4 regions of the Shewanella sp. UCD-FRSSP16_17 genome follow, and region 3 is predicted to be linked to each of the others. Evidence: predicted binding sites of a transcription regulator. Region 3 holds the regulator's gene; each other region holds the start of a gene.
The links. Region 3 encodes MetJ, which represses methionine synthesis genes. Its sites were predicted from a motif close to TAGACGTCTAGACGTCTA; they were not measured.
Positions count from the first base shown of each region.

Region 1: serA (phosphoglycerate dehydrogenase) is a predicted target of MetJ. The motif match lies at 3,282-3,299, and genes of this name have one in related genera.
Region 2: msrA (peptide-methionine (S)-S-oxide reductase MsrA) is a predicted target of MetJ. The motif match lies at 1,745-1,762, and genes of this name have one in related genera.
Region 4: metK (methionine adenosyltransferase) is a predicted target of MetJ. The motif match lies at 5,542-5,559, and genes of this name have one in related genera.

Region 1 is NZ_LZFV01000035.1:407,276-414,814, reverse strand. Features, by position in the region: gene A9267_RS15525 (hypothetical protein) at 61-1,599, shown strand; gene A9267_RS15520 (helix-turn-helix transcriptional regulator) at 1,735-2,400, opposite strand; gene A9267_RS15515 (DUF2238 domain-containing protein) at 2,628-3,233, opposite strand; gene serA (phosphoglycerate dehydrogenase) at 3,385-4,614, shown strand; gene ygfZ (tRNA-modifying protein YgfZ) at 4,797-5,759, shown strand; gene A9267_RS15500 (response regulator) at 5,855-6,874, opposite strand; gene A9267_RS15495 (PAS domain S-box protein) at 6,945-7,539, opposite strand, start outside.
Region 2 is NZ_LZFV01000001.1:545,656-553,194, reverse strand. Features, by position in the region: gene trxB (thioredoxin-disulfide reductase) at 2-955, opposite strand; gene msrA (peptide-methionine (S)-S-oxide reductase MsrA) at 1,125-1,604, opposite strand; gene astE (succinylglutamate desuccinylase) at 1,776-2,807, shown strand; gene A9267_RS02330 (thiamine pyrophosphate-dependent dehydrogenase E1 component subunit alpha) at 2,958-4,136, shown strand; gene A9267_RS02325 (alpha-ketoacid dehydrogenase subunit beta) at 4,139-5,116, shown strand; partial or broken gene A9267_RS22250 (biotin/lipoyl-containing protein) at 5,126-5,392, shown strand; partial or broken gene A9267_RS02320 (dihydrolipoyllysine-residue acetyltransferase) at 5,486-6,724, shown strand; gene nadA (quinolinate synthase NadA) at 6,832-7,539, shown strand, end outside.
Region 3 is NZ_LZFV01000035.1:283,295-290,833, forward strand. Features, by position in the region: gene A9267_RS15020 (LysR family transcriptional regulator) at 1-462, shown strand, start outside; gene A9267_RS15025 (conjugal transfer protein TraF) at 583-1,809, shown strand; gene A9267_RS15030 (sulfite exporter TauE/SafE family protein) at 1,853-2,593, opposite strand; gene metJ (met regulon transcriptional regulator MetJ) at 2,703-3,020, opposite strand; gene metB (cystathionine gamma-synthase) at 3,243-4,403, shown strand; gene A9267_RS15045 (bifunctional aspartate kinase/homoserine dehydrogenase II) at 4,457-6,850, shown strand; gene A9267_RS15050 (c-type cytochrome) at 7,153-7,539, shown strand, end outside.
Region 4 is NZ_LZFV01000024.1:499,485-507,023, reverse strand. Features, by position in the region: gene fba (class II fructose-bisphosphate aldolase) at 1-352, opposite strand, end outside; gene A9267_RS13715 (phosphoglycerate kinase) at 614-1,789, opposite strand; gene epd (erythrose-4-phosphate dehydrogenase) at 1,877-2,899, opposite strand; gene tkt (transketolase) at 3,031-5,025, opposite strand; gene metK (methionine adenosyltransferase) at 5,603-6,754, shown strand; gene A9267_RS13695 (MAPEG family protein) at 6,840-7,400, opposite strand; gene A9267_RS13690 (flavin reductase family protein) at 7,493-7,539, opposite strand, start outside.

The DNA of each region.
Region 1 (7,539 bases), 120 kb from region 3:
TATTGAGAAGGTAGTTACCAGCACTATCACTTGAATCAATATTCAAACAGGGAGCGTCTAATGAAGTCGCAAACAAAATTATCGTTAATTTCTCTCGCTATTACAGCAAGTCTTGCTTTACCGGTCAGCGCTACTGGCCTATCTCTGCCTGGTGTCACTGCTGTAGAAAAATCAGCAGAAGTCGCTGCAGCAGTTAACAGTCAATCGACTGTTGTTCAAACTGGATTAGGGCAAGATGCTTTAGTTAGTCAATCTGGTACTCGTCATGTTGCAGAGGTCACTCAAGTTGGTGATGACCAAATTGCTGAAGTGATACAGACAGGTGATTGGCAGGAGTCATACATTACTTCTGAAGGTAATGGTAATATTGTGTTAACCAATCAGGTTGATGACTGGCATATTTCAAACGTAAGTGTGAATGGTAATGACAACCAAGTTACTGTTGACCAATCAGGGTTTTGGAATACAAGTGAAACCACTTCTGTAGGCGCATCTAATATCGCTGATACAGTTCAAGATGGGTTTCGAAACAACAGCATTATCCAGCAAGTGGGTGACAGCAACTTAACTCAAACCACACAAGTTGGTGAAACTAACTTGGCAATTTTTCGTGTAGAAGGTAATGACAATGACGGCATTATCTCTCAGCAAGGTAACAATAACCAAGCTGGCTTAGTATCTGCTGCAGGTGGTACAAACGTTGGTAATAACAACGATTTATTTGTCGACCAATCAGGTGATGAAAACTTTGGCGCTGTATTAGGTGTCACAGGTAATGATAACAGTTTTGAAATCGTCCAATCTGGCTTTGCTAACACAGGGGTTGTTGCAAGTTTAACGGGCTCAGATAACGATATTGTTATCGATCAAAGCGGTGACTTGAACAGCGCCGTTATTGAGTTTGCTACTGGCAATGGTAATGAAGTATTCATCTATCAAGATGGTACAGGCAACCAAGTTGGTGATAGCAACATTGCTGTAATTTCTGGTAATGACAACATGATTGATATTGATCAGTCAGGTACTGCCAACCTAACCGAGTTCGAAACAATCGGCGATTTAAACGTGATTAGTGTCGTTCAAGATGGCGAAGATAACTACGTTGCTTCAGGTACATATGGTGCTGATAACATGGTAGAAATTAGCTCAACAGGTAACAGTAATGAAGTTGCTGTGTTTGTTGAACTTGATCAAAATACAGTTTCAGTTAGCCAAGAAGGCGACACTAACTTTGCTTATTCAGATACCTTTGGTTTTGAAAACAGCACGACACTTGAACAAGTCGGCTCTGACAACGAAGCCACTGTGAGCGTCGTTGGGATTGGCCAAAGTGTTGATATCGTACAAGAAGGCGAATTTAACTTAGCTGATGTTGTGTCTCTTGGTGAAGATCATATCATCGATATTGCACAAGAAGGCGCTGGTAACTGGGTTGGTGGCGATGACGGCTATTTCCTTGTCGATGGTACTAACAACAGCTTAACTATTTCTCAAGTAGGCAATGATAACTTAGTAACGGGTATGCAAGTAGGCAGTAACGATATGATCAGTGTATCGCAGTCTGGCGACTTTAATACAGCAACTATTTACCAAAACTAATTATTGCTTTTTACAAATAATTTGTAGATATAGTGATGAAAAAGGGAGCCATTTGGCTCCCTTTTTATGCAAACTTGTTGTTGACTGCAATTTTAATGGAAAATCAGTAACTGTAACGTCTACCAGTATACAGATTTAAGCGAACTCAAAGTGAGCTTGATAAGTTTGCGCCCAACGCAATAATTCAACCCGATTGCGTGATTGCGTTTTACGGAAAATAGATGAAATGTGGGCTTTGACTGTATGCTCACTAATACACAACCTGTGGGCAATTTCTTTATTACGAGCACCGCTAGAAACAAGTTGAATAATCGTTCTTTCTCGGCTTGTTAGCATTTGTAGCATAGCAACCGTATCAGGCGGAATATCAATATTTGCATCCAGTTTCTGAACCAGTCTGCGGAAAATCTTACTAATTAGCGGTCTATCATACCAAAGCTCATCTGCGACCATTTTTCTCAGCCCTGTTAACATCAGATCCATACGCTGATCGGCATAAAGTAAGCCTCTTACTCCTAACAATAGCGCTGACTCTTGATCAAGCGAGCCACGCTCAACTTGATATAAAGCAACAGGGACATGATTGACGAGCCGAGAAACCAGTAAAGGGATACCTTTACTGTCTAAAGCCGCTCCTTTTTGAGCGATTAGATAAAAACTATTGGTATTTTTCTCAACCTCTAGTTCACTCGCATGTTTAACTATGCGAGTTTTGAGACCAATAGACTCAGCTAAAATGGCCAAATGACATGGCGCTGCGACTTGGTGCAAAAAAACTAATTCATCAATATTTGAATTCATCACTTTTCTCCCTGAAAAGTATCCATCACATCTCGCGTCAGCGAGTTTCTTCCTGAAATGTTGAAAACATGTAACAACAATGTTCAATGATAGTATATTTTAACTAGTCCATAAGGTATTTTTGCAATACTAATGTATGAATTAATCATCTAAGTCCTTATAAAGTCCTCTATTAATAGCATAAAAAAACTTTCCGCACTGCCTAATTTAGTTTATTTACCTAAAAATTAGTGACGATTAAGTGATGCTAACTGCTTATTATGTAGTCCAGTAAGCAACACTAATGCACTAATTCCTCCTACTAATGCCATAAACATGTCAGATTGGGTATCCCAAACGTAACCTTGAGTGCCTAAAAAGGCTTCTGCATCTTCTCCCGTTAATAAAGCAACCCACCATTCTATGAGTTCGTAGAAAGCTGAAAACGCTAACACAAAACACACAGATAAAAACTGGCACCAATAGCCTGGTTGTAACACATGATTTCTCAACATCACTTCACGGGCTAACATCACAGGTATAAAACCTTGCGCGAGATGGCCAACTTTATCGTAGTRATTTCTATCACTATCCATCAGTTGTGCTAACCAATCGAATAACGGCACCTCTGCATAAGTGTATTTAGCGCCAACCAACAGCACACAGCAATGGATTAAAATTAACAGATAAGACAGTGAGGTTAAGGGGAATTTATTTCGAGTAAAAAATAGGATAGGAATAGCCAATAACGCAGGAAGCGCTTCAAGCCACCAAGTAAACATATCCTTAGGTGAGATAACAGACCAACAGAGCACGCTGCAATAAATCACTAGCCATATAACTTTCTTATTCAAACTAAATCCCTCTTAGATGATATTGTTCTAGAATTAGAATATTAACTTTAGCCATCTAGCCCTCTACAACCAGTTAAAAAAGTGCTATTTTGGTCTTGCATTACTATCAGCATAACATAAGCATAACTATTGATAAGAGGGTACCCATATCATGGCGAAACACTCGCTTGACAAGGATAAGATCAAAATCCTGCTGTTGGAGGGCGTCCACCAAACTGCGGTCGATGTACTAGAGCGTGCAGGTTACACAAACATTGAATATCACAAAGCTTCGTTACCAGAAGATGAGCTATTAAAATCCATTAAGGATGCCCATTTTGTCGGTTTGCGTTCCCGTACTCAATTAACTGCTGATGTGTTAAATCATGCTGAGAAATTAGTGGCTATTGGCTGTTTCTGTATTGGTACTAACCAAGTCGATATTGCTGCCGCTGAAAAGTTAGGTGTGCCTGTATTCAATGCGCCATTTTCTAATACGCGAAGTGTTGCAGAATTAGTATTGGGTGAAATTATCATGCTGATGCGTGGCATTCCGCAACGAAATGCTCATGCACATCGTGGTGGGTGGTTGAAGAGTGCAGCTGGCAGTTACGAAGTTCGTGGTAAAACCTTAGGCGTTATCGGCTACGGTCATATCGGTACTCAACTAGGTATTCTTGCAGAAACCTTAGGAATGAAAGTCGTATTTTTTGATATCGAAGACAAATTGCCACTCGGTAACGCGAGTCAAATTCACTCATTAGAAGCCCTATTGAATGAAGCTGACGTAATCAGTTTGCATGTACCTGAAACGCCTCAAACAAAAGACATGTTTGGCGCAACTGAGTTTGCTCAAATGCGTGAAAAAAGCATATTCATTAATGCGTCTCGTGGCACCGTTGTTGATATCGAAGCGTTATCTGAGGCATTAAAGTCTGGTCACCTTGCAGGTGCTGCGATTGATGTATTCCCTGTAGAACCAAAATCTAATGATGATGAATTTGTTAGCCCATTAAGAGGCTTAGATAACGTGATTCTTACTCCGCATATTGGTGGTAGCACCGCTGAAGCGCAAGAAAATATCGGTATTGAAGTCGCTGGCAAGTTAGCTAAATACTCAGATAATGGTTCAACTGTATCTGCAGTTAACTTCCCAGAAGTGACCTTGCCACAACACAAAGGCACTTCACGTCTACTGCATATTCACCATAACCGCCCTGGCGTATTGATCAAAATTAACCAAGCCTTCTCTGAAAAAGGTATCAACATTGCAGCGCAATATCTGCAAACCACAGCAGACATTGGTTATGTAGTGATGGAAGTTGACTCTAATCAAGCTGAACAAGCTCTTGGTGAATTGAAAGCGATTGATGGTACGATTCGTACTCGTGTATTGTTTTAATCGTTAAGTTAAACGGTCAATCAGCCCATTTAAACTTGATGACGAATTGACCAATAACATCACGAAAATATTGTGAACTAAAGCTATCTTCATTCAATTGAAGGTAGCTTTTTCTTTTGAGCATTAATGAATTCCGTTACACTCACTGTCTATCTTTTGATGGTCATCTTAAGGATCAGTTTATGACACTTGCAACAACACAGCCTGATTGGGACTTTCTACATACTTCCCCTGACTTATTTGTCGCCAATCTCACGCATTTAGGCTTAATTGAAATTACTGGTGAGCAAGGTAAAACCTTTATTCACGGCCAAGTCACCACTGATATCACCTCACTAACAGACCAGCAATGGCGTTGGGGAGCTCATTGTGATGCAAAAGGGAAAATGATCTCAAGCTTCAGAACATTCTCATGCAATGACAGCTTATTCACCCTTCACACAGCATCCGCATTACCACTAAGTTTGGCTCAGTGGCAAAAATATGCTGTTTTCAGTAAAGCTGAATTAACTGATATCAGTGCGAGTAAATGTATTATAGGGATAGCAGGTAACACAGCAAGCCAGTTCGTTGAACAAGAATTTGGTGCGATAAATGACGAATTAACTGTCGTCGATAACTCGATTATTTTAAAAGATAATGACCGATTTATATTGATTCTAAACGAAGATATAGCAAGCAAAGTCATTGCAGCTTCTAAGCAGCCATTACTTAATGCTTCTGCTTGGCAAGCACTAGAGATAAAAGCGGGTTATGCCAACATTGACGCTAATCATAGCGCTGAATTTGTGCCACAAATGTGTAATGTACAAGCTGTAAATGGGATTAGTTTTGAAAAAGGCTGTTACATGGGTCAAGAGACTATCGCCAGAATGAAATACCGAGGTGGTAATAAACGTGCCTTGTATATTTTATCTGGAACAGCCTCCGATACCGTCAATAGCGAAACACAAATCGAAGTTCAAATGGATGGTGACTATCGCCGTGCAGGTAAAGTCATTGAGTCAGTTCAGTATAATGGCCAAGTATTGCTTACCGCAGTCCTAGCAAACGACACTGATAATGATGCTGTACTTCGTATTAGCGATGACAGTGATAGCCTACTTTCAGTTGTACCACTACCTTATTCATTAGACGATGAGTAACAGCGTAAGTAGTTGCGCTAATCAAACGTGATATAAAAAAGGCTGCTAACCCAATAAGGGTTAGCAGCCTTTTTATATTCTAAATAGCGGCAGTATTAAAAAGTTTCTTCGTGCTTCGCTTTGATTTCTTTCACATCATCGAGTACTGAACGAAACTGTTTTACCAAATCAGGATCGAAATGCTTGCCTGACTCTTTCTCAATTAGCGCCATCGTGTCTTCAACCGTCCACGCTTTTTTATAAGGCCTTGCAGAAGTCAGAGCATCAAATACATCGGCAATGGCAATAATACGTCCTTCTATTGGAATATCTTCACCAGATAAACCGTGGGGGTAACCACTGCCGTCCCATTTTTCATGATGGCTAATGGCAATGCGTTTAGCCATTTGCAATAAAGGGTCATCATGATCGCCGATGATTTCAGCACCGATTTGCGCATGCGCTTGCATCTCTTTCCACTCATCGGCATCTAACTTACCCGGCTTTTTTAATATCGAATCTGGCGTGCCTATTTTGCCAATATCATGCATGGGCGCTGCGTTATAGACTAACTCACAAAACCGAGAAGAATGACCAGATGCAATCGCTAATAATCTAGCGTAGTGACTCATTCTAATAACATGTAATCCAGTTTCATTATCTTTGTATTCTGCTGCTCGGCCTAAACGGCGAATGATTTCAAATCGAGTTTCACTCAATTCTTTAGTACGTTGGGCGACTTCTGATTCAAGTAAGCGTTTTTGATCATACAAAGATAAATGGGTTTTTACTCTCGCCTTTACCACTGCGGGGCTGACAGGTTTAGTAATATAATCCACGGCGCCTAACTCAAAGCCTTGTGCTTCATCTTCAGTCTCAGATAATGCCGTAACAAATATCACCGGAATGTGGCAGGTTAGTGGCTCACTTTTGAGTTTCTGGCAAACTTCATGGCCGTTCATGCCAGGCATCATAACGTCTAACAAAATAAGATCTGGAGCCGACTTTTGAGCCAAAGCTAACGCTTTAGGACCATCAATTGCGACTTTGATCTTGTAATCTTTACCTAAAATACCAACTAAAATGTCAATATTTTCAGGTGTATCATCAACTATCAGCACCGTCGCTTTTTCCATGTTAAATCCCTATAACTCTTCCTAGTGAATATGACTTAAAATACTTTTTCGGTAAGCTGTAAAAACCACATCAGCCAATACTCTTACGAATTTTCTCAATATGTTCGACAGCATCTTCAAACTGGTAACCTTTAATCATTGCACCTACGGGCTTAAGTTTAGCCCAAGTTTGCTGATTCACCTGTAACTGTAGATTGTCGATCATATCGGTAGCTGATGCGTCGCCATCGTCTAACAGCGCCAATAATTTATCGAGTAATTCCGCAAAAAATTCATCGCTGATAAGTTCAAGCTGAGTAGCCTCATCGCCAGTTTCATTGTTATTTAACCAAACATCGATAGCTTCGCAAATTGAGCTAACTAAGCTGTCTAATTGACTAAGTTCATCTGAAAGCTCAGTTTCGTCAATCAAGTTCTTTTCAAGTTCTTTTGCCTGAGCAGTTAACTTATCGCAAGCTAAATTACCGGATAACCCCTTAAGAGTATGTGCGTACCTGATAGCATCTTCTCGTTCATTGCTATCGATAGCATTCGTTATCTCTTTAACAATGTGACGCTTACCCTCTACAAATCGGGTCAATATTTTGCGATATAGGCGAGCTGAGTTTTGCACTAATTGCAAACCACGATCGACATCGACGTCAGGATGCTGAGGCCAAGTTTCA
Region 2 (7,539 bases), on a different contig from region 3:
TTTATTTTTGAGCGTCTAAGAAACGTTCAGCATCTAACGCTGCCATACAACCAGAACCGGCCGATGTAATAGCTTGACGATAATGTTGATCCATAACGTCACCACAAGCATAAATACCTTCAATACTCGTTTGCGTAGCATTTCCTTGTAGTCCACTATTTACAGTAATATAACCATGATTCATGGTTAATTGACCATCAAAAATACCGGTATTTGGACTATGACCAATAGCAATAAATACACCCGCAACGTCTAAATCTGAAATCGCACCATCTTTAGTACTCTTCATCTTTAGACCCGTAACACCCATATTATCGCCAACAACTTCATCGAGAGTTTGATCTAAATGTAGAATAATGTTGCCACTCGCTACTTTATCCATTAATCGGTTGATTAAGATTTTTTCAGAGCGGAAACTATCTCTACGATGAATCAAATGAACTTCTGATGCGATATTACTTAAATATAGTGCTTCTTCAACGGCAGTATTACCACCGCCTACAACGGCCACTTTTTGATTTCGATAAAAGAATCCGTCACACGTTGCACAAGCAGACACACCACGTCCCATGAATGCCTCTTCAGAAGGCAAACCTAGATATTTAGCCGATGCACCTGTTGCGATAATTAAGGCATCACAAGTGAATTCACCATTGTCACCTTTCAATTTAAATGGGCGCTCACTGAAATCAACTTCGTTAATATGGTCGAAGATAATCTCTGTATCAAACTTCTCAGCATGCTGCTGCATTCTTTCCATTAATGCAGGGCCAGTAAGATCATTCGCGTCACCAGGCCAGTTTTCAACTTCAGTCGTTGTCGTAAGCTGTCCACCTTGTTGCATACCAGTGATCATAACTGGTTTTAAATTTGCGCGTGCAGCATAAACTGCAGCCGTGTAACCAGCAGGGCCAGAACCTAATATCAGTAGGTTAATATGACGTGCTTGACTCATTGTTGTATATCTCCGTATTCATATGCCTAAGCAATTTGAATGGATTGTAGGGAATTTAACGGGGCGGGTAAAGCGCAGTTCGGTCTAACTTATAGATTGCTTTAATCGACTATGTACACAAAAGACACCAAAGTGGTGCCTTTTTATACTTATTTTCAGCGCTTACTTGTTAAAACGAAATATGACAGCTCGGCAAGTCATTCTTTTCTAGATAATTTTGGTGGTATTCTTCAGCAATGTGGAACCGCTTTAATGGTACAATTTCTGTAACAATTTGACGGTTTCCCCATTTGCCACTGGCGATTAATTGTTGTTTTGCTGACTCAGCTATTTCTTTTTGTTGATCATCATGGAAAAAGATAGTGCTTCTATACTGAGATCCAATATCTTTGCCTTGTTGATTCAAGGTCGTCGGATTGTGATTTTGCCAAAAAACAGCGACTAAGGTTTCGTACGAGACGATTGTTTCGTCAAATTCAACTTGAACGACTTCGGCATGGCCAGTGTTGCCCGCTTTAACTTCAGCATAAGTTTGGTATTGATCATTCCCGCCCATATAACCGCATTTGGCATCTAAAACACCTTCTACTTGTTTAAAGAAGTATTCGACGCCCCAAAAACAGCCTGCACCAAATGTTGCTAATGTCATAGTTATACCCATAAAGAAGTCTAGATGGCTAAAAGTATATTTGTTCACAGCAGGAATGCAAGCAAAGATTTACATTTTGTTAAATGACACTTAACGTTAGCGTCCATTGAATGTGTTAGAATCAACACGATTATGAAACCTATTCGTTTAAACGTCTTTCAAGGAGTCTTTGTGTTTCAGCAATTAATGGACGATCATGACTTTCTCGCTTTTACTTTGGCCAATATTGATAAGCCTTTAAAAAGCCAAGCATTCACATTATCAAATCAAACAACAGTCACAATCTTAGATAATGGTGTAATCAGCTTTAGCCCCGCATCTGGCTCTACAAAGGATGTGGTTTTATCATGTGCCATTCATGGTAATGAAACCGCGCCTATAGAAATATGTAACAAACTCATCAGTGATTTACTTACCTGTAAAATAGAAACGCTGCATCGCGTTTTATTCATTATTGGTAACCCTGATTCTATATTGACTCAAACACGCTTTGTTGAAGAGAACATGAACCGTTTGTTTTCAGGTGCTCATTCAGATGGGGAAGGGCTGATAAATAAAGAGCGAGTGAGAGCTAAAGCGCTTGAACAATACGTCAGTGATTTTTTCAATGACAATGATAACTCGCAGCGTATTCATTACGATTTGCACACAGCTATCAAGCCTTCAAAGCATGAAAAGTTTGCGATATATCCCTACAGACCAGGCAGAGCATTCAGTGCGAAACAAATAATGTTTTTAGCAGGCTGCGATGTAGATACGATTTTGTTTCATCACGAACCCACAACAACATTTAGTTATTTTTCATCAGAGCAATTTAAAGCTGATGCGTTTACCGTTGAGCTAGGTAAAGTTATGCCATTTGGTGAAAATGATATGCATAAATTTGCAAATACCCACAAAATGTTAGCGGCGCTTATTACTCAAACAGAACCAGAATTAGCCGTATTCGATAGCAATAAACTCAACTTGTATAAAGTATCACGTTCAATCAATAAGCATTTTGATGATTTTTCTTTTTCATTTTCTAAGACGACTGAAAACTTTACTGGGTTTGAGCAAGGCCAGACTTTAGCAATTGAAAACAATCAACAGATAAAGGTTATAGAGCCCTACGAAGCTATCGTTTTTCCAAATGAAAATGTACCTGTCGGGCAACGCACGGTATTATGTTTAGTACCAGCGCCCAATGAAGATATTCAATAACTTGTAAAGTTAGATATACAAATTTTTTGCAAGGTTATTTACCAACAAGAAAGCACATTAGTTGATAGTAAGTTTACGTTAACGTAATGTGCTTTCGCATATAATAAATTAAGCTTTATTTTATAAGGCCTCAGATAACAAGAGCATAATATGAGCAACGCACCGCTGAATAATGAAACAGTGCATCGTGTCAGCTTCTTAGACAAAGCGTCATTGCACATTCCTATTTTAAAAATTCTGCAAGCAGACGGTACCACATATGAAAATGCGGTGATGCCTGTCATTGATCAAGCACTCGCTGAACGTATTTACGACACTTGTGTATTTACCCGTGTTTTAGACGAACGTATGTTAAGTGCGCAGCGTCAAGGTCGGATTAGTTTTTACATGACCTGTACTGGTGAAGAAGCCTCAATTATTGGTAGTACAGCTGCGCTTGATGATGGCGATGTAATACTTGCCCAGTACCGTGAGCATGCTTCTTTACGCTATCGTGGTTTCACCACAGAGCAGTTCATGAATCAAATGTTCAGTAATGAGAAAGATCTAGGCAAAGGACGTCAAATGCCTATTCATTACGGCAGTAATGAACTTAATTATCAAACCATCTCTTCACCTCTAGCGACGCAAATTCCGCAAGCAACAGGTGTTGCTCATGCATTCAAGTTACAAGGTAAACGTAACGTAGCAATTTGCTACTTTGGTGAAGGTGCAGCTTCAGAAGGTGATTTTCATGCTGGCTTAAATATGGCCGCAGTGCTTAAGTCTCCGACTATCTTTTTCTGCCGTAACAACGGTTATGCCATTTCTACTCCAACCGAAGAGCAATTTGCTGGTAATGGTATTGCGAGTCGTGGTGTTGGTTATGGTATGCATACTATTAGAGTTGATGGTAATGACATGCTTGCAGTATTAGCTGCAACACAACAAGCTAGAGCTTATGCACTTGAACATAATGCTCCAGTGTTGATTGAAGCGATGACATATCGTCTTGGTGCGCATTCATCATCGGATGATCCTTCAGGTTATCGCTCTAAAGAAGAAGAAGCCAAGTGGGAACAACATGATCCCGTAAAACGCTTTAAGCTTTGGATGATCAATAAAGATTGGCTAAACGAAAAAGATGACGCTGCTCAGTATGAACATTACCGAGAAGAAGTGTTAAACGCAGTAAAAGTCGCAGAGAAAGTGCCATTACCGCACCTTGACTCATTGATTACAGATGTATTGGATAAGCCAACGCCAGCCCTTGAAAAGCAATTGGCAGAGCTAAAACAACATATTAAGAAATATCCAAAGTCATATCCAAAAAGTGCAGGGAGAATTTAATCGTGGCTGAAATGAATATGTTACACGCCATCAACGATGCGTTATCAATCGCAATGACTGATGATGAGCGCATGGTAGTATTTGGCGAAGATGTTGGCCATTTTGGTGGCGTTTTCCGTGCAACTTCTGGTTTACAAGAAAAATTTGGTCGTGAACGTTGTTTCAATACACCGTTAACAGAACAAGGCATTGCAGGTTTTGCCAATGGTCTTGCCTCTAACGGCATGACAGCAGTTGCTGAAATTCAATTTGCTGATTACATTTTTCCAGCCTTTGATCAAATCGTGAATGAAACTGCCAAATTCAGATACCGCAGTGGCAATCAGTTTAATGTCGGTGGTTTAACCTTTAGAACACCTTACGGTGGTGGTATTGCAGGTGGTCATTATCATTCACAATCTCCTGAGGCTTACTTCACACAAACTCCAGGATTAAAGGTTGTAGTACCCCGTAACCCAGAACAAGCTAAAGGGTTATTGTTAGCATCAATTCGCGATCCTAACCCTGTTATCTTTTTTGAACCTAAACGTTTGTATCGTGCATCTGTTGGCGAAGTACCTGCTGGTGATTTTGTTATCGAACTCGGTAAAGCTGAAGTCGTTAAAGTAGGTAGCGATATAACCTTATTAGGTTGGGGCGCTCAGATGGAAATTTTAGAAAAAGCGGCCAAAATGGCAGAAAAAGACGGTATTTCTTGTGAAATTGTCGATTTACGTACTTTGTCTCCATGGGATGTTGATACCGTAGCTGCATCGGTTAAGAAAACAGGAAGACTTCTGATAAACCACGAAGCACCTTTAACAGGTGGTTTTGCTGGTGAAATTGCTGCGCAAATCCAACAAGAATGTTTTTTACACCTAGAGTCGCCAATCAGTCGTGTTTGTGGTCTTGATACACCATATCCTTTGATTCTTGAAAAAGAATACATGCCTGATGAGCTAAAAACTTATGAAGCTATTAAAGCTTCTGTCAATTTTTAGGAGCAAGATATGATTAAAGATTTTATTTTGCCTGATATTGGCGAAGGTGTAGTTGAATGTGAGTTAGTTGATTGGATGGTCAAAGAAGGCGATGTTATCGTTGAAGATCAACCTATCGCTGACGTTATGACAGATAAAGCATTAGTACAAATTCCAGCACCACATGGTGGCGTTGTGACTAAGTTATACTATGCAAAAGGTGAAATAGCTAAAGTACATGAGCCTTTATACGCCGTTGATATTGAAGCAACGTCAGCCGAGAAAACAGAAGAAAGTTCATCACAGAATCACGATGATCAAGTATCGACTGAACAGCAGAATGTAGAAATTAGCTCAACGACTGATTCAGTAACCGTATCTGGTAAAGCTGTTGAAGAATTCCTTTTACCGGATATAGGTGAAGGTATTGTTGAATGTGAATTAGTTGAGTGGCTTGTAGAAGAGGGTGATCAAGTCGTTGAAGATCAACCCATCGCCGATGTCATGACTGATAAAGCGTTAGTACAAATACCAGCAATTAAAAATGGTAAAATTGTTAAGCTGCATTATCGAAAGGGTCAACTTGCTAAAGTTCATGAACCTTTATTCGCTATTGAAGTCGAATCAACTAGTTCAGTGGTGGGATCTACGCAAGTAGAAACGGCAACGACAACAGTGGCTTCAACGACTTCTTCAGTACCACAAGGAAAAGCATTAGCAAGTCCTGCCGTTCGTCGCTTAGCGAGAACGTTAGATATCAACATTGCTAATGTACCCGGCAGTGGTAAGAATGGTCGAGTATATAAAGAAGATGTAGAAAACTTTGCCAATGGCAGTTCATCGAATGCTCAGGCTCAACCTGTTACGACTCCGACACAATCACCTGTTAACGACACGGTTTCTCAGTCTATTGTCAAACAAGCTGCAGATACAGTAGAGCCAATTAAAGGCGTAAAAGCGGTTATGGCTAAGATGATGGTTGAGTCAGTTTCAACTATTCCTCATTTTACTTATTGTGAAGAGTTTGATTTAACAGAATTAGTTGCACTTCGTACAGAGATGAAAGAACGTTATTCATCAGATGAAGTAAAACTAACCATGATGCCTTTCTTTATGAAGGCAATGTCTTTAGCAATCAATTCATTCCCAGTGATGAACAGCCAAGTTAATTCAGATTGTAGCGAGTTAACATACAAGGCAAGTCATAATATTGGTATGGCCGTTGATTCAAAAGTGGGTTTGCTCGTACCAAATGTCAAAGACGTACAAGATAAATCTATTCTTGATGTTGCCGCAGAAATTACGCGACTAACTAACGCCGCTAGAAGTGGACGAGTCAGCCCAGCGGATTTAAAAGGTGGCACGATTTCAATTTCTAATATTGGCGCTTTAGGTGGCACAGTAGCCACGCCAATTATCAATAAACCAGAAGTTGCAATTGTTGCTTTAGGTAAACTACAGGTATTGCCTCGATTTAATGCTAAAGGTGAAGTTGAAGCACGTAAGATTATGCAAGTGAGTTGGTCTGGCGATCATCGTGTTATCGATGGTGGCACCATTGCTCGTTTTTGTAATTTGTGGAAACAATATCTTGAACAACCACAAGAAATGCTATTAGCGATGAAGTAGTCATCATTGTTTTTCAGCATAATCAAAATAAAGGACGCTAATGCGTCCTTTAATTTTGTTAAGTGTTTTTGTATAATCCTCGGACGTTGTAACTTCTCGGAACCATAATGATCACCTCGGCACCGAATATTGACTCTATTGAATATCCTTTTCCTGCTAAACCTGCTGTGTTGTCAGACGCTGAAAAAGCAGATTACAAAGCAAGAATTAAACAGTTATTAATCGAACAAGATGCTGTTTTAGTTGCACACTATTATACCGATCCTGAAATACAAGCTCTGGCAGAAGAAACAGGAGGTTGTGTATCTGATTCTCTTGAAATGGCTCGTTTTGGTCGTGATCATCCTGCAAAGAAACTCATCGTAGCTGGCGTTAAGTTTATGGGCGAAACGTCTAAAATCTTAAGCCCTGAAAAAACAGTTTTGATGCCGACTTTAGAAGCAACATGTTCGCTAGATATCGGCTGTCCAATCGATAAATTTTCTGAGTTCTGTGACGCACATCCTGATCATACTGTTGTGGTTTACGCTAATACATCTGCAGCAGTAAAAGCAAGAGCTGACTGGGTCGTGACATCAAGTATTGCCTTAGAAATTGTTGAACATTTAGACGCCGAAGGTAAAAAAATTATCTGGGGGCCAGACCGTCACTTAGGTAGTTATATTGCCAAAGAAACCGGCGCTGACATGTTAATGTGGCAGGGTGATTGTATTGTCCATGATGAATTTAAAGCCAAAGCGTTAAGAGAACTAAAGATTCAACATCCCAACGCAGCAATTCTTGTCCACCCTGAATCACCAGCAAATGTGGTTGCT
Region 3 (7,539 bases):
GGCGATTTATCGGATTCAGGATTAATAGCACGAAAGCTTATTGATATTAAAAACTGTACCTTGGCGTCACCTGCCTATCTTGAAAGATATGGACAGCCGACACATCCGAGCCAACTCAATAAGTATGCTTGTATCGTTGGTTCGATTAATCATTGGCGTTTTAGTCAACAGGGAGCTGTGAAAGAGCATATTGATGTTGCGATTAAAGGTAAGTTTCGGTGTAAAAATGGCCGAGCAATGAAGATTAGCGCATTAGCTGGTAATGGTATTGTCAGGTTGCCTTATTTATATTGCCATCAAGAGATACAAACTGAGAAATTAGTCGAAGTATTTACAGATTGGCAAATACCCGACACACCGTTTTATGTGCTTTATCACAAGGACAAATTTCAACCTGAGCGCCTGAAGAAATTTATACAGTTTACCCATGAACGTTTCAAATCTTATCTGCCTGATTTATAAAAATTTAGTCAATGCAGTTAATTGAAACAAGGTAAAAATGAAAATTTAGTTTGCTGATATGACATCCTTTTTTGATTATTTCTACTATCTTTATTAAACAATAAAAATAGGAAAACTGGGATGCTATCAAGACTAGCGCTACCTTTCTGTTTACTCTTGCTTGCCAATAATGTGCAAGCTAGCGGGCTTTATTTTGAAGCTCGAAGCGACAGTATGGGTGGTACTGGTGTTGCTGCCTCTAATCGAGTTGGCGCCAGTTTCATTAATCCTGCTTTATTGGCCATTCTTATTCCACATAACACCTATACCAATGATGAAATCAACAAGACCCAAGCATTTTCTTTATTACTGCCAACAATTGGCGCCGAAGGTTCTGATAGCGATAATATGATTGATAAGTTTGATTCGTTACAGGACTCTTATGATGGCCTTGAAACGGCAATCAATAACGGTGATTCCGCCGAGGTTGAAGCCTTTCGAGACGACTTGGTGTTAGATTTAGAATCACTCAAAGGCAATGTGGCGAATGTATCAGCAGGAATTGGTGCAGCCTTGGTGATACCAAATCAACGTATGCCGATGGCGGTTTTTTATAAAAGTTATATTGACGCAGTGGGTGTGGCCGATATTGCCCAGTCAGACATTGATACTTTGAACGTGCTTGACCCTAATAACCCGCCAACTGAAATCACTGACCTCGATTCTCAAGGTGTCGTGCTAGCTGGTAGTGTGACTGATTTTGGTGTGGCACTCAGCTTTCCTTTGTCGATTGTAAATATGCCTGTCAGGGTAGGGGTTTCACCGAAGTTTCAACGAATTGATACTTACCATTACTCAGTTAATGCTAACAATTTCGACGCCGATGATTTTGATGATGACAAATATCGTAACGATGAAAATCTCTTTAATTTGGACGTTGGTGTCGCATTTGAACCTATTGAAAAATTAACTATTGGGCTATCTGCCAGAAACTTATTCAGTCAAACCGTCAAAACGGTTGAAGCGCAAGGACGAGAGTTTCACTACCAAGTGGAACCATTAATTACCGCAGGCGCTGCCTACGATTGGTCATCGGTAACCTTGACCACAGATATTGATTTAGTCGATCAAACCCGATTTAAAGAGTTTGATCCTGTGCAGTATTGGCGTGTAGGCGGTGAACTAAAAGCCACTGATTGGCTCTCGTTGAGAATGGGTTATCGACATGACTTAAAAGACAACAGTGTTGATATATATTCATTTGGTACAGGTTTTGCGATTGGGCAAGCATTTAAGTTAGACATGAGTGGTAGCTATGGTGAAGATGACGCCGTAGGGGCAGTATTACAAACCTCTTACCACTTTTGAGTGTTAACTTAGCAGATCGTCAGCGACTTTAATTATGGCGTGATTAACTGATAGATAAAGCTAACGTTGACTTAATTGTTAGCACGATAGCACTCAGGCCACACAGCATTAATGTTGCCATTCTGGTTTTTTCTTTGTCGACTTTATTGGTTAGTTTTCCTGCCACTAGGCTACCTAAAAACACCGACGGCAATAACATCAATGAAAGCCAAACATGTTTTAGCTCAACGAGTCCCGCCAAAATGAGTATCAACATCGCAATCATAGAACTAAAGACAAAAAATATGGATAAGGCTGCACGAAACTGTGGTGCGTCTTTTCCGGCAAGTAATATTGCTAGAGGTGGGCCACCAATTGCTGCGATATTGCCAAATACTCCTGATAAAACCCCTGCTATAAACAAAGTGATCTTATTTACTGGTGCGGTAATTTTATAGATGCTAAGAATGACTGCAGTAGCCACAATAAAGGCTATCGCTAGCCCTAATACTGCTTGTGGGGCAAAAATTAATAATCCAGCACCAAGAAAACCACCAGGGACTCGACCGAGCAAGGCGTATTGTAAGCCATTAAACTTGAGCGGGGTTCGCTCTCGCAATAACGTTATTAATGCAATGGAAAATCCACATGCAATAACTGGAACAGGAACAAGTTGAGGGTCAATAATGTAAAGCAGTGGACTGGCGACCACTGCTAAGCCAAAACCTATTAGCCCCTGAGTTAGTGCGCCCAGAAATATGATAACCGATGCAAGCATCAAGGTTTGCGGATCGATAAATGCCATTCTGTGCTCGTTGACTTAATTAAGGTCGGTGCAAATTTGGTGCGACAAATTTATGCGAATAGAAATGCAGAATAAAATTGAGCTTACATAAAAGTAAGCTCAATAGTGGTTATTCGTCTAAATCTTCCCACTCGATGCCCATTTTATCCATAAGAGCTTTAGCCTCACTTGGAATGCTATCTGGGCCTTCTTTAGATAAATCTTCATCGTTAGGGAGTGGCTGACCAGTATATGCGTGCAAAAATGCTTCACATAATAGTTCACTGTTAGTGGCATGGCGCAAGTTATTCACCTGACGACGAGTACGTTCATCAGTTAGTACTTTAAGCACTTTTAACGGAATGGATACCGTAATTTTTTTAACTTGTTCGTTTTTTTTGCCATGTTCGGCATATGGGCTGATATAGTCGCCATTCCATTCAGTCATTAACTCACCTTTATACGATAGATTCGTGGCAGATTTTAACTGCTTATTTATTACAGTCAAATTATTGCTGCTATTCTATAACGAATACAAATAGATTTCTTTATGTTTAGACGTYTARACGTCTAATATGTGTTGACGATCTAACTTTGCTTAGGTACATTTAGCCATCTAGACATCTCTACGGTGTGTACTCTATAGTGTGTCAATCTTGAGGAGCTTACAATGAAAAAACATCGCGCAGCTACATTAGCAGTTCGCCAAGGTATCGAATCTGATACTCAGTATGGCGCGGTAGTCCCGCCGATTTATCTTTCAACAAATTATTCATTTGATGGACACACCAACCCTAGGGAATTCGACTATAGCCGCTCAGGTAATCCGACTCGTTGTGTACTAGGAGAGGCAATCGCTAAACTAGAAAATGGCGCGACAGGGATTGTAACTTGTACAGGAATGGCCGCGATTACCTTAGTGACCAGTTTACTTGGGCCTGATGACTTAATCGTGGTACCGCATGACTGTTATGGTGGTAGTTACCGACTGTTCACAAATCTTGCCAACAAAGGCCAATTTAAATTATTGGTTGTTGATCAAACTGACGAGAAAGCACTCACTGAAGCGATAGCGCAAAAGCCTAAAATGGTCTGGTTAGAAACACCTTCGAACCCACTTTTGCGGGTTGTGGATATTAAAGCCATCGTTGAAGCAAGCCATGCTGTTGATGCACTTGTTGTAGTCGACAATACTTTCTTATCTCCAATTTTACAGCAGCCATTAGAACTTGGTGCTGATATCGTGATGCACTCAACGACTAAATACATTAATGGCCACAGTGATGTTGTTGGCGGCGCCGTTGTCGCTAAAGATGCAGAGCTTGGTGAGCTATTACATTGGTGGTCAAATACCTTAGGGCTAACAGGTTCTGCATTTGACAGTTACTTAACACTGCGTGGTATTAGAACTTTAGCCGTGCGGATCCGTGAGCATCAAACTAATGCTCAGCGTGTGATTGACGTGCTGCAATCTAGTGATGTCGTTGAAAAAGTGTACTATCCCGGTTTAAAAGACCATCCAGGTCACGATATTGCTGCCAAACAGCAAAAAGGCTTTGGTGCTATGTTAAGTTTTGAGCTTAAAGGTGGCGAAGCGGAAGTGGTTGCCTTTTTAAATGCATTATCGATTTTCAGTGTTGCTGAAAGCTTAGGCGGAGTGGAAAGCTTAGTTGCCGTCCCAGCAACAATGACCCACAGAGCAATGGTGCCTGAAGCACGTTATGAAGCTGGTATTAAAGATACATTACTGAGACTATCTGTCGGGATTGAAGACGCAGAAGATTTAGTGAATGACATCAATGCCGGGCTCGCAGCAGTTGCCGCATTATAGTTCCGTGTCAGTCAGCGTTTTGCACAAAAGTTTAGTGGTTTAAGGAGTACAAAATGACCCGCAGTCATTTACATAAGTTTGGTGGTTCAAGTCTTGCTGATGCAGATTGTTATCGCCGTGTCGCCCATATTTTGTTGACTCATGGAAACTGCGACGATCTTGTCGTCGTGTCAGCTGCGGGAAAAAGCACTAACTTTCTATACAAGCTGTTGTCGCTTCGGGAAACGGGCGAATTATGGCAAGAAGAATTACAAGTTCTCATCAGCTACCAGCAAAACTTAATTGAGCAGCTGCTCTCTAACGAACAAGCCCGAGATTTACGTGAGCGTCTATCAACGGATAAGGCGCAACTGATCAGCCTGTTATCACTTGAGCAGCGCAATGAATTCGAATTAAACCAAGTGCTCAGCTTTGGTGAACGTTGGTCTGCGCGCTTAATGGCTGCGCTTTTACGTGAATCAGGTGTTGCTGCAATCAATGTTGATGCTTGTTCAATTCTCGTTGCTGACGAAGGCTTAGTGCCTAATATTCGATTAGCTCAATCACGTGAAAAAGTGCAAGCACTGCTTGAAGCGCACCCCAATGAGCGATTAGTCATTACTGGTTTTATTTGCGCTAACCAGCAAGGTGATACTCTGTTACTTGGACGAAATGGCTCTGATTACAGCGCAACCTTAATTGCGAGCTTAGCAGATATAGAACGAGTCACTATTTGGACTGATGTTGAAGGGGTGTTTAATGCAGACCCTAATAAAATCAATGATGCCAAGTTACTCAATAGTATGTCATTGGCGGAAGCGGATAGATTGGCTCATTTAGGTTCTCCTGTCCTTCACAGCAGGACATTACAACCTTTATTTGATACCAATGTCAGTTTGGCTGTTCGTTCTAGCTATGCATCTCATACTGATTTTACCTTGATTGCGCCGCAAAGCTCTTCGGCAAGTGCGCCGGTTGTAACGAGTTTAAATGAGGTCGTACTGTTTAAAATTAAGCTGCAATCACCAACAGAAAACCTGATTGAATTATTAGCGCAACAGGGGATCCTTCCTTTAGCTTATTGGACATCTGCCCACCATAAAGTTGAACTTGCTTTTACTGTTGAAAATCAAAAGCAAGTGCACACCTTACTTGAATTACACGCCCAAGCGCTTAATGTCAGTGATATTCATGTGAGCGATGAGCTTGGATTAGTCGCCTTGGTTAGCGCTGATGCCGAGCACTATCGTCGCAGTTTTGCTCGCTTACTCAGTCGTGATGCAAAACCGCTTTATCAAGATGATTTAAGCTTAGTGACCTTAGTGCCAAAATCTCAGGTGAGCTTACTCACTCAAAAAGTACATCGCCGCTGCGCAGGTCCACGAATGCGTATTGGCGTGCTGCTGTTGGGAGTCGGTAATATCGGTGAAGCTTGGATTGATTTATTCCAACGATCTTCAACAGCACTTAATCGTGAGCTTGAAGCCACTGTGCAATTAGTGGGATTACTGAGCTCTAAAGAAGCACTTATCTGCCCTGACGGAATTGATCTTACTCAATGGCAAGATAAGTTTGATACGACTGCTAAACCTTGGGATTATACGAGTCTATTTGAGCAACTAGAGCATCTCGATTGTGATGAATTAGTCGTGCTAGACATCAGTGCCAGCGCCAGCTTAACTTTACAATACCCTGAATTATTTGCCCGTGGAATTCATGTTGTTAGTGCTAATAAACTTGCAGGTTCAGGGCCATTACCATTTTACCGAGAGCTGAAACAACAGCTGAGTAACCGCAGACTATTTTGGCGTTATAACGCAAGTTGTGGTGCGGGTTTACCAATACAACACGCCCTGAATGATTTACGTAATAGTGGTGACAGTATTGAGGCGGTTGGCGGTATTTTCTCAGGCACTTTGTGTTGGTTGTTTGAGCATTATGATGGCCAAAAATCTTTTTCAGAATTGGTGATAGAGGCAAGAGGGTTAGGGATAACCGAGCCCGATCCACGTGACGATCTTTCTGGTCGTGACATGCAACGTAAGCTATTGATTTTAGCTCGTGAGATTGGCTTTGAAATTGAATTAGAGGATATAGTCTTAAACTCACTGGTGCCTGCTGCATTGGCAGACTTATCTTTAGATGATTTTTTAGCACGTATCACGGAACTTGATCAGAGTATGTTGCAGCAGTTCACTACAGCGGCAGAGCAAAATAAAGTGCTTCGTTATGTCGCCTCTTTGGACAAGGTTGATGGCAAAATGCATGCTGAAGTAGGTATCCAATGGGTCGATACAAATCATCCTTATGCCAATTTAACCCCTGGTGATAACGTTTTTGTTATTCGAAGTGCGTTTTATCAAGGTAATCCTCTAATTATTCGTGGATCTGGTGCTGGCAGAGAAGTCACAGCGGCAGCCGTTCAATCCGATCTGGTACAGATTTGTAAGGATTTACTGCAAGAGTAACTTTTAATTGCTTGTTCACCTTATGGTTAGTGTAAATGAAAGGCTTATTTCTAAACGAAGTAAGCCTTTTTTGTTGGGGGACAGTAATGCAGTGGTTGAACCTTGTGCTACCCAAGTGCGTTATTTTCTTTAATGTTTTTGAGATATCGCAGTAAACCAAGTCATTATTAATAAAAAATTCAGCAGTATGAACTTAATTATCTGCATCTTGCTTTTGTATAAAAAACATCCTGCCTAACTGTTCTTTTATTGACTATATTGAGTAAAGCATAGGAAATGGATTATTCACAAAAGGCTGATATATGAATAAAAATCTCTGGTTTTCCAAAGTTCACTCATGGCGTTTCACCAATACAGTTACTTCGCAATGGGTACAAAGTGCAAACTTTAGTGTATCTAGGTTTTGGGCGGCGCTAATTGGCAGTACGTTAAGCCTTAGTGTTTCAGCCAGTATTCCTGAAGCGTCACCTAAAGAGCTCCTTGAAACCGTACCTGCAGCGGCTCAAGTATGCCTAAGTTGTCATGGCGTAAACGGTGAAGGTTTAGGGGTAGCAGGCCCTAGATTAGCAGGCCTTTCTAGTGACTATATGGCCCAGCAACTTTCTCATTTTCAGTCTGGTAAACGTCAAAATCCGACGATGATGGCAATGGCTATGACGGTGCAGGGCGATACCATTAAATTAGTCTCA
Region 4 (7,539 bases), on a different contig from region 3:
ATGACGCAGGTGTTTTACCGTCAGCCATTAATGAGCCGTCCATCATAACTGATGACATACCTAATTGAATTGAACGTTGACAAATATCAGGGTCAGTACCGTGATCTTGATGAATACATACAGGGATATCTGGGTACTGCTCTAGTGCCGCTGCCATCAGGTACTTAAGAAACTGTGGACGAGCATATTTACGTGCTCCCGCAGATGCCTGAACAATTACAGGGCTGTCAGTTGCTTCAGCAGCTTGCATAATTGCACGCATTTGCTCAAGGTTATTGACGTTGAATGCAGGTACACCATAATCGTGTTCTGCAGCATGATCTAACATTTGACGTAGAGATATTAAGGCCATTTTTTACTCCAAAAATAGGGTGATTTCTCACCTAGGTCGCTATCGCTTTGGATTGATTTTTATACCCTATGCACATAATTCTTAGCCTTGATAACAAAGTAGCTCAGCTAACATTTATAAACATGGGCGGTTTTTTTCTAATAATTATATTTTTCTTATTTCAATTCTTACTCACTTCAGCGCGTCTTCACAGCGTTAACTCTTTGGTTTTAAACTGTGAGACGTTCGCTAAAGGGTCTAACTTAATCGTTAATTTGACGATTATGCGCCACGCTTTTCAAGCATCGCGACAGCAGGTAACTCTTTTCCTTCAAGGAACTCAAGGAAAGCACCGCCACCTGTCGAAATATAAGAAACGTTATCTGCGATATCGTATTTATCTACAGCAGCTAATGTATCTCCGCCACCGGCGATTGAAAAAGCACTTGAATCAGCAATCGCTTGAGCGATACGTTTGGTGCCAGCACCAAATTGATCAAATTCAAATACGCCTACTGGACCATTCCAAACCACAGTCCCTGCAGCTTCAATGATTTTTGCTAATGCTTCTGCGCTGTCTGGACCAATATCAAAAATCATATCGGTATCAGCAACGTCGCTAACAGGCTTTAATGTCGCTTCCGCAGTTGGGCTAAACTCCCCAGCAACAACAACATCTGTTGGAACAGGGATATCTCCACCACGACTTTGGGCGTTAGCGACTAAACGTTTAGCCTCATCAACTAAATCTGCTTCAAACAAAGATTTACCCACTTGATGGCCAGCTGCAGCGATAAAGGTATTCGCAATACCACCACCAACAACTAGTTGGTCAACTTTAGTAGATAAGCTTTCTAATACGGTTAATTTAGTTGAAACCTTTGAACCACCGACAATCGCTACCATTGGGCGAGCAGGATTATCTAAAGCTTTACCCAGAGCAGATAATTCACCTGCTAATAAAGGCCCTGCACAAGCAACTGCAGCATGCATACCTACACCGTGTGTAGAAGCTTGAGCACGGTGTGCAGTACCAAATGCATCCATCACGTATACATCACACAAAGCAGCCAGTTTTTTAGCTAATGCTTCATCGTTTTTCTTCTCGCCAACGTTAAAGCGAACATTTTCAAATACAACCACTTCGCCTACATTTGCGTTAACACCATCTAGGTAATCAGAAGCTAAAGTGACTGGACAATCTAGCGCATCGTTTAAGTAATCCACCACTGGCTGCATTGAAAACTCAGCATTAAACTCACCTTCAGTTGGGCGGCCTAGGTGAGACATCACCATCACTGCAGCCCCTTTTTCAAGGGCAAGTTTAATTGTCGGTAAAGCCGCACGTAGTCTTGCATCACTGGTGACGACGCCGTCACTGACGGGAACGTTTAGATCTTCACGAATAAGCACACGCTTATTGGTTAAATCTAACTCACTCATATTGATAATAGCCATTGAGACCTTCCTTTTAATTTAAAAACAAAACTGCTTTTGCTATAGAGCGCTTTACCCGATGAAGGTAAAGCGCTCTATAGACGTAAATTAGTGACCAGAATCTTTAGCGTGAATCATCGCTAAACTGGTGTCGAGCATTCGATTTGCGAAGCCCCATTCATTATCGCACCAGAGTAAGAGCTTAACGAGATGCCCGTCGCTTACTCTGGTTTGTGTGCCATCAACAATACTGGAACGAGGATCATGGTTAAAATCACATGACACCAATGGTGCATCAGTATAGCCCAACACAGCATTAAATAGGCCGCTCGCAGCAAGCTCTAATACATTATTTATTTTATCAATATCAACCCGTTCATTAACTGTTACCGATAAATCTATGGCGGTAACGTTAATCGTTGGCACACGCACTGATATCGCTTCAAACTTATCTTTCATGTGCGGCAGAATGCGCTCAATGCCCCGTGCAAGCTTAGTATCGACAGGAATAATTGACTGACCAGCTGCACGTGTTCTGCGTAAATCATCATGGTAGGCATCAATCACTTGTTGATCATTCATCGAAGAATGTATCGTCGTGATGGCGCCACTTTTAACTCCAAAATGATTATCTAGTACATCAATGACAGGCACAATACAGTTAGTGGTACACGATGCATTCGATACCACGGTATGATCAGCTTTAAGTAAACTGTCATTGACGCCATACACTATGGTGGCATCCACATCAGCTGAAGAAGGATGGCTTATCAGAACTTGTTTGGCGCCAGCTTGAATATGCGCTTCACAAGCATCACGCTCTATTAGGCTGCCACTACATTCATAGACAATATCGATATCAAGCTCAGTCCAAGGAAGCTTAGTCGCATCAGCTTGATGTAATAGTTGAATAACATCATCACCAATAACTAACTGATCATCCTTCAGCTTAACTGTATTTTGGAATCGACCATGAGTTGTATCATATTGAGTGAGATGGCTAATTGCTGCAGGCTTGGCAAGTTCATTGATTGCCACAATCTGGATTTGCTGACGTTTACCCGACTCGTAAAGTGCACGAAGGATAGATCGACCTATACGGCCATAACCATTAATAGCGACTCGGATCATTGAGGGTTAAGCTTCCTCTTAACAGTACTCAGTAAAAAGCAGATAAAAAAACGGCCTGCAAGTGATTGCAGGCCGCCATTATACAGACTTCATGGGTAAAAGTTTACCCTTTTAATTGCGTCCGTTTTGGATTAACCCAGTGAATTTACTGTTTTAACCACATTTTCAACGGTAAAGCCGAAGTACTTCAGTAGCTCGCCACCTGGTGCAGATTCACCAAATGTGCTCATACCAACAACACCGCCGCTAAAGCCAACATACTTATGCCAGAAATCAACATGCGCCGCTTCAATCGCCACACGTTTTGTTACTGAGGCAGGTAATACAGACTCTTTATAAGCTGCATCTTGCTTATCAAATACATTCGTAGAAGGCATAGATACAACACGAACCTTTTGACCTTGCTCAGTTAACGCTGCAGCAGAATCAAGAGCTAATTGCACTTCACTACCTGTTGCAATCAAAATAACATCAGGTGTACCTGCACAATCAGACAGTACGTAACCACCTTTAGCCACATTTGCTAATTGCTCAGCATTACGAGACTGGGCTTTTAAGCCTTGGCGGCTGAAAATTAATGACGTTGGCGCTTTGCTGTTTTCAATCGCAGCTTTCCAAGCAACGGCTGTTTCAGCAGCATCACAAGGGCGCCATACTGTCATGTTTGGTGTCATACGTAAGTTAGCTAATTGCTCTACTGGTTGGTGAGTTGGACCATCTTCACCTTGACCGATTGAGTCGTGGGTATAAACAAAGATATTTTGAATACCCATTAGCGCCGACATACGTACAGCATTACGCGCATATTCCATGAACATCATGAAAGTCGCACCGTAGTTAATGAAACCACCATGAAGCGAGATACCATTCATGATACCGCTCATACCAAATTCACGAACACCGTGGAAGATATAGTTACCCGCTGGGTCGTCTTGAATACCTTTAGAGCCAGACCATAATGTTAAGTTAGAACCTGCAAGGTCAGCACTACCGCCTAATAACTCTGGTAACATTTCACCGAAGAAGCCAATCGCATTTTGAGAAGCTTTACGACTTGCAATGCCTTCTGCTTTATCTTGGCACTCTTGAATAAATGCATTCGCTTTTGCTTCAAATTCTGCAGGCAATTCACCGGTTAATACACGACGTGTAAATTCAGCTGCTTCTGCTGGGAATGCTGCTTGATAAGCTGCAAATTTCTTATCCCATGCAGATTCGTTGTTTGCGCCAGCATCTTTAGCATCCCAACCTTGATAAACGTTTTCAGGGATTTCAAATGCCGCGTGTTCCCAACCAAGGAACTCACGAGCTGCTGCAATTTCAGCATCACCTAATGGTGCACCATGACAATCATGGCTGCCTGATTTGTTTGGAGAACCAAAACCAATAGTGGTTTTACAACAAATCATCGTAGGCTTATCTGTCACAGATTTTGCTTCTTCAATTGCAGCGCGGATAGCATCGCTATCGTGACCATCAACATTTGCAATAACATGCCAGCCGTATGATTCAAAACGCTTAGGCGTATCATCAGTGAACCAACCTTCAACATGACCATCGATAGAAATACCGTTGTCATCCCAAAATGCCACTAATTTGCCTAGGCCTAATGTACCCGCTAAAGAACAAGCTTCATGCGAAATACCTTCCATTAAACAGCCATCACCTAAGAAACAGTAAGTGAAGTGATCTACGATATCGTGACCAGGCTTATTAAATTGTGCTGCTAAGGTTTTCTCAGCAATAGCCATACCCACAGCATTACTGATACCAGCGCCTAAAGGACCGGTTGTGGTTTCAACACCTGGGGTGTAACCGTATTCAGGATGGCCTGGTGTTTTAGAATGTAATTGGCGGAAGTTTTTGATTTCTTCAATTGGCAGCGCGTAGCCTGACAGGTGAAGTAAAGAGTAAATCAGCATTGAGCCATGACCGTTTGATAATATGAAACGATCGCGATCAACCCACTCTGGGTTAGTTGGATTATGCTTTAGGAAGTCATTCCATAGCACTTCGGCAATATCTGCCATCCCCATTGGTGCACCTGGGTGTCCAGAATTGGCTTTTTGAACGGCATCCATAGTTAATGCGCGGATAGCGTTTGCGAGTTCTTTACGAGATGACATGCTCTCTCCTGCTTGTTTGTGAGGTCTAGCGGGCAATTGTGGGGGCATATTTTCCCCTACTAGGCGATGTGACGCAAATTTTTATTAGCGGTATTAGCCACTTTTTTTCATCTAACAATCTATTGCAAACTAAACGCGTAGATTAATTAGCCAACTTTATACCATGTTACCGATAACATTTATATAACTTTTTCCCACTAAGCTATTACATTTTCTATTTTAAATTGCCCTAAGACATTTTTTGTCACATTAAAAGTACTGTGAATATTTGTTGCCACCGGCGAATAAAAAAACCAACAAAGTGATAAACATCAACTAAAGTTATTGTTTTATTTTTAACCTTAGCATCCCTACCCAATACAGTATAAAGGCAAGAATTAGCATAAAATTCATAAGATTAATTTAATAAATTTATAAAACAGAGCAATGACAGTTTTTATAAATCTTTGAATGGTTGCACAATTTTTAACTTATATTGATTCTAAGGGGTGTTATCAAACTTAATTTGAATTATTATAGACGTCTAGATGTAGATGCTTCTACACGTTCAAATTCCAAAAGACGAGATTTACCAACTATGGCAAACCACTTGTTCACCTCTGAGTCAGTCTCAGAAGGTCATCCAGATAAAATCGCCGATCAGATTTCTGATGCGGTACTAGACGCAATTTTAGAGCAAGATCCAAAGGCGCGTGTTGCATGTGAAACTTACGTTAAAACTGGCATGGTATTAGTCGGTGGTGAAGTTACGACTTCAGCTTGGGTTGATATCGAAGAAATCACACGTAAAACAGTACGTGAAATTGGCTACACTCATTCAGATATGGGTTTTGATGCTGACTCTTGTGCGATTTTAAATGCGATTGGTAAACAGTCTCCAGATATTAACCAAGGTGTTGATCGTAGCGATCCTGCAGAGCAAGGCGCAGGTGACCAAGGATTAATGTTTGGTTATGCAAGCAATGAAACTGATGTATTAATGCCTGCACCTATTACTTACGCACACAAGCTGGTTAAACGTCAGTCTGAAGTCCGTAAAGACGGTACATTACCTTGGCTACGTCCTGATGCGAAAAGTCAGGTTACTTTTGCCTATGAAAATGGTCAAATCAAAGGTATCGACGCCATCGTCCTGTCGACTCAACATCGTGAAGATGTGACGCAAGAAGACTTAATCGAAGGCGTGATGGAAACCATCATTAAGCCTGTTTTACCATCACAATGGTTAAACAAAGACACTAAGTACTTCATTAACCCAACTGGCCGTTTTGTTATTGGTGGCCCAGTAGGCGATTGTGGTCTAACCGGTCGTAAAATTATCGTAGATACCTACGGCGGTATGGCACGTCACGGTGGCGGTGCTTTCTCAGGTAAAGACCCATCAAAAGTGGATCGTAGTGCTGCTTATGCTGCACGTTACGTTGCTAAAAACATCGTTGCAGCAGGTCTTGCTGATCGCTGTGAAATCCAAGTGTCTTACGCTATTGGTGTTGCAGAGCCAACGTCAATCAGTATTGAAACATTTGGTACAGGTAAAGTTTCTGAAGACGTACTTATCAAGCTAGTTCGCCAGCACTTTGAATTACGTCCATATGGCTTAACCGCTATGTTAGATTTAGCTCGTCCAATTTACCAAGGTACAGCTGCATACGGGCACTTCGGTCGTAATGAGTTCCCTTGGGAAGCGACTGATAAAGCTGAAATCTTACGTGCAGATGCAGGCTTATAAGTTTTCAACATAGCCTAGCGCATAAAGTAGAATCAAAAAAACCGTCTTATGACGGTTTTTTTATGGGTAAAATTCACTAAAACGGCTAAGAGAACGTACGATAAAAGAGATAAATAATAATAGCGCCTACAGAGAGAACCGAAGGATAAAATGTCAAACTAAACCCTAACGCTCTTGTGGCGGAACCTTTTTCATAACCACTGATAAATATAATTCTGCCGATAAAAAAGACTATCGATATTAGCGCAATCAGTGACATGAACTCAGCAGGCATAATAAAGGTCCATAAAAAATACACGCTCAAAACAATACAAAATTGCTCTAAGGTATTTTGTAAAACATTTTGTAAATGCCTGGTTTTTTCCGACTCCTCAAAAGCCGAGCGAACATGAGTTTGTGTGGTATTGAATCGTCTTAGTAGCACACGCCCTGCAGCAAACATAAATGCCAATGCAGGCAAGATTAAGCCATAAGCATATATTGTTAGCCTTTCGACCAAAGATTGTGGCTCTGTGTATTCGAGCGGATTAGCTAAAGCGCCATAGGCGACAACGAAAAAAGAGACGATGACTCCTATCACGACGCTCAAAGATACATCACTTTGTTTTGATGATAGTTTATTTTTAAATTGTTCTAAAAGTGGCATTATCTCTCCCTGTACTTAATGCTCATCAGTAGATTTTCTTACCCTAAGGGTATGAATTAAATAGTCCTTTTATTTAACTCGTTTACATCGCTTTATTCGCGCATCAATTGTACTTTATCTCTCGTTAAACAATAGTCAC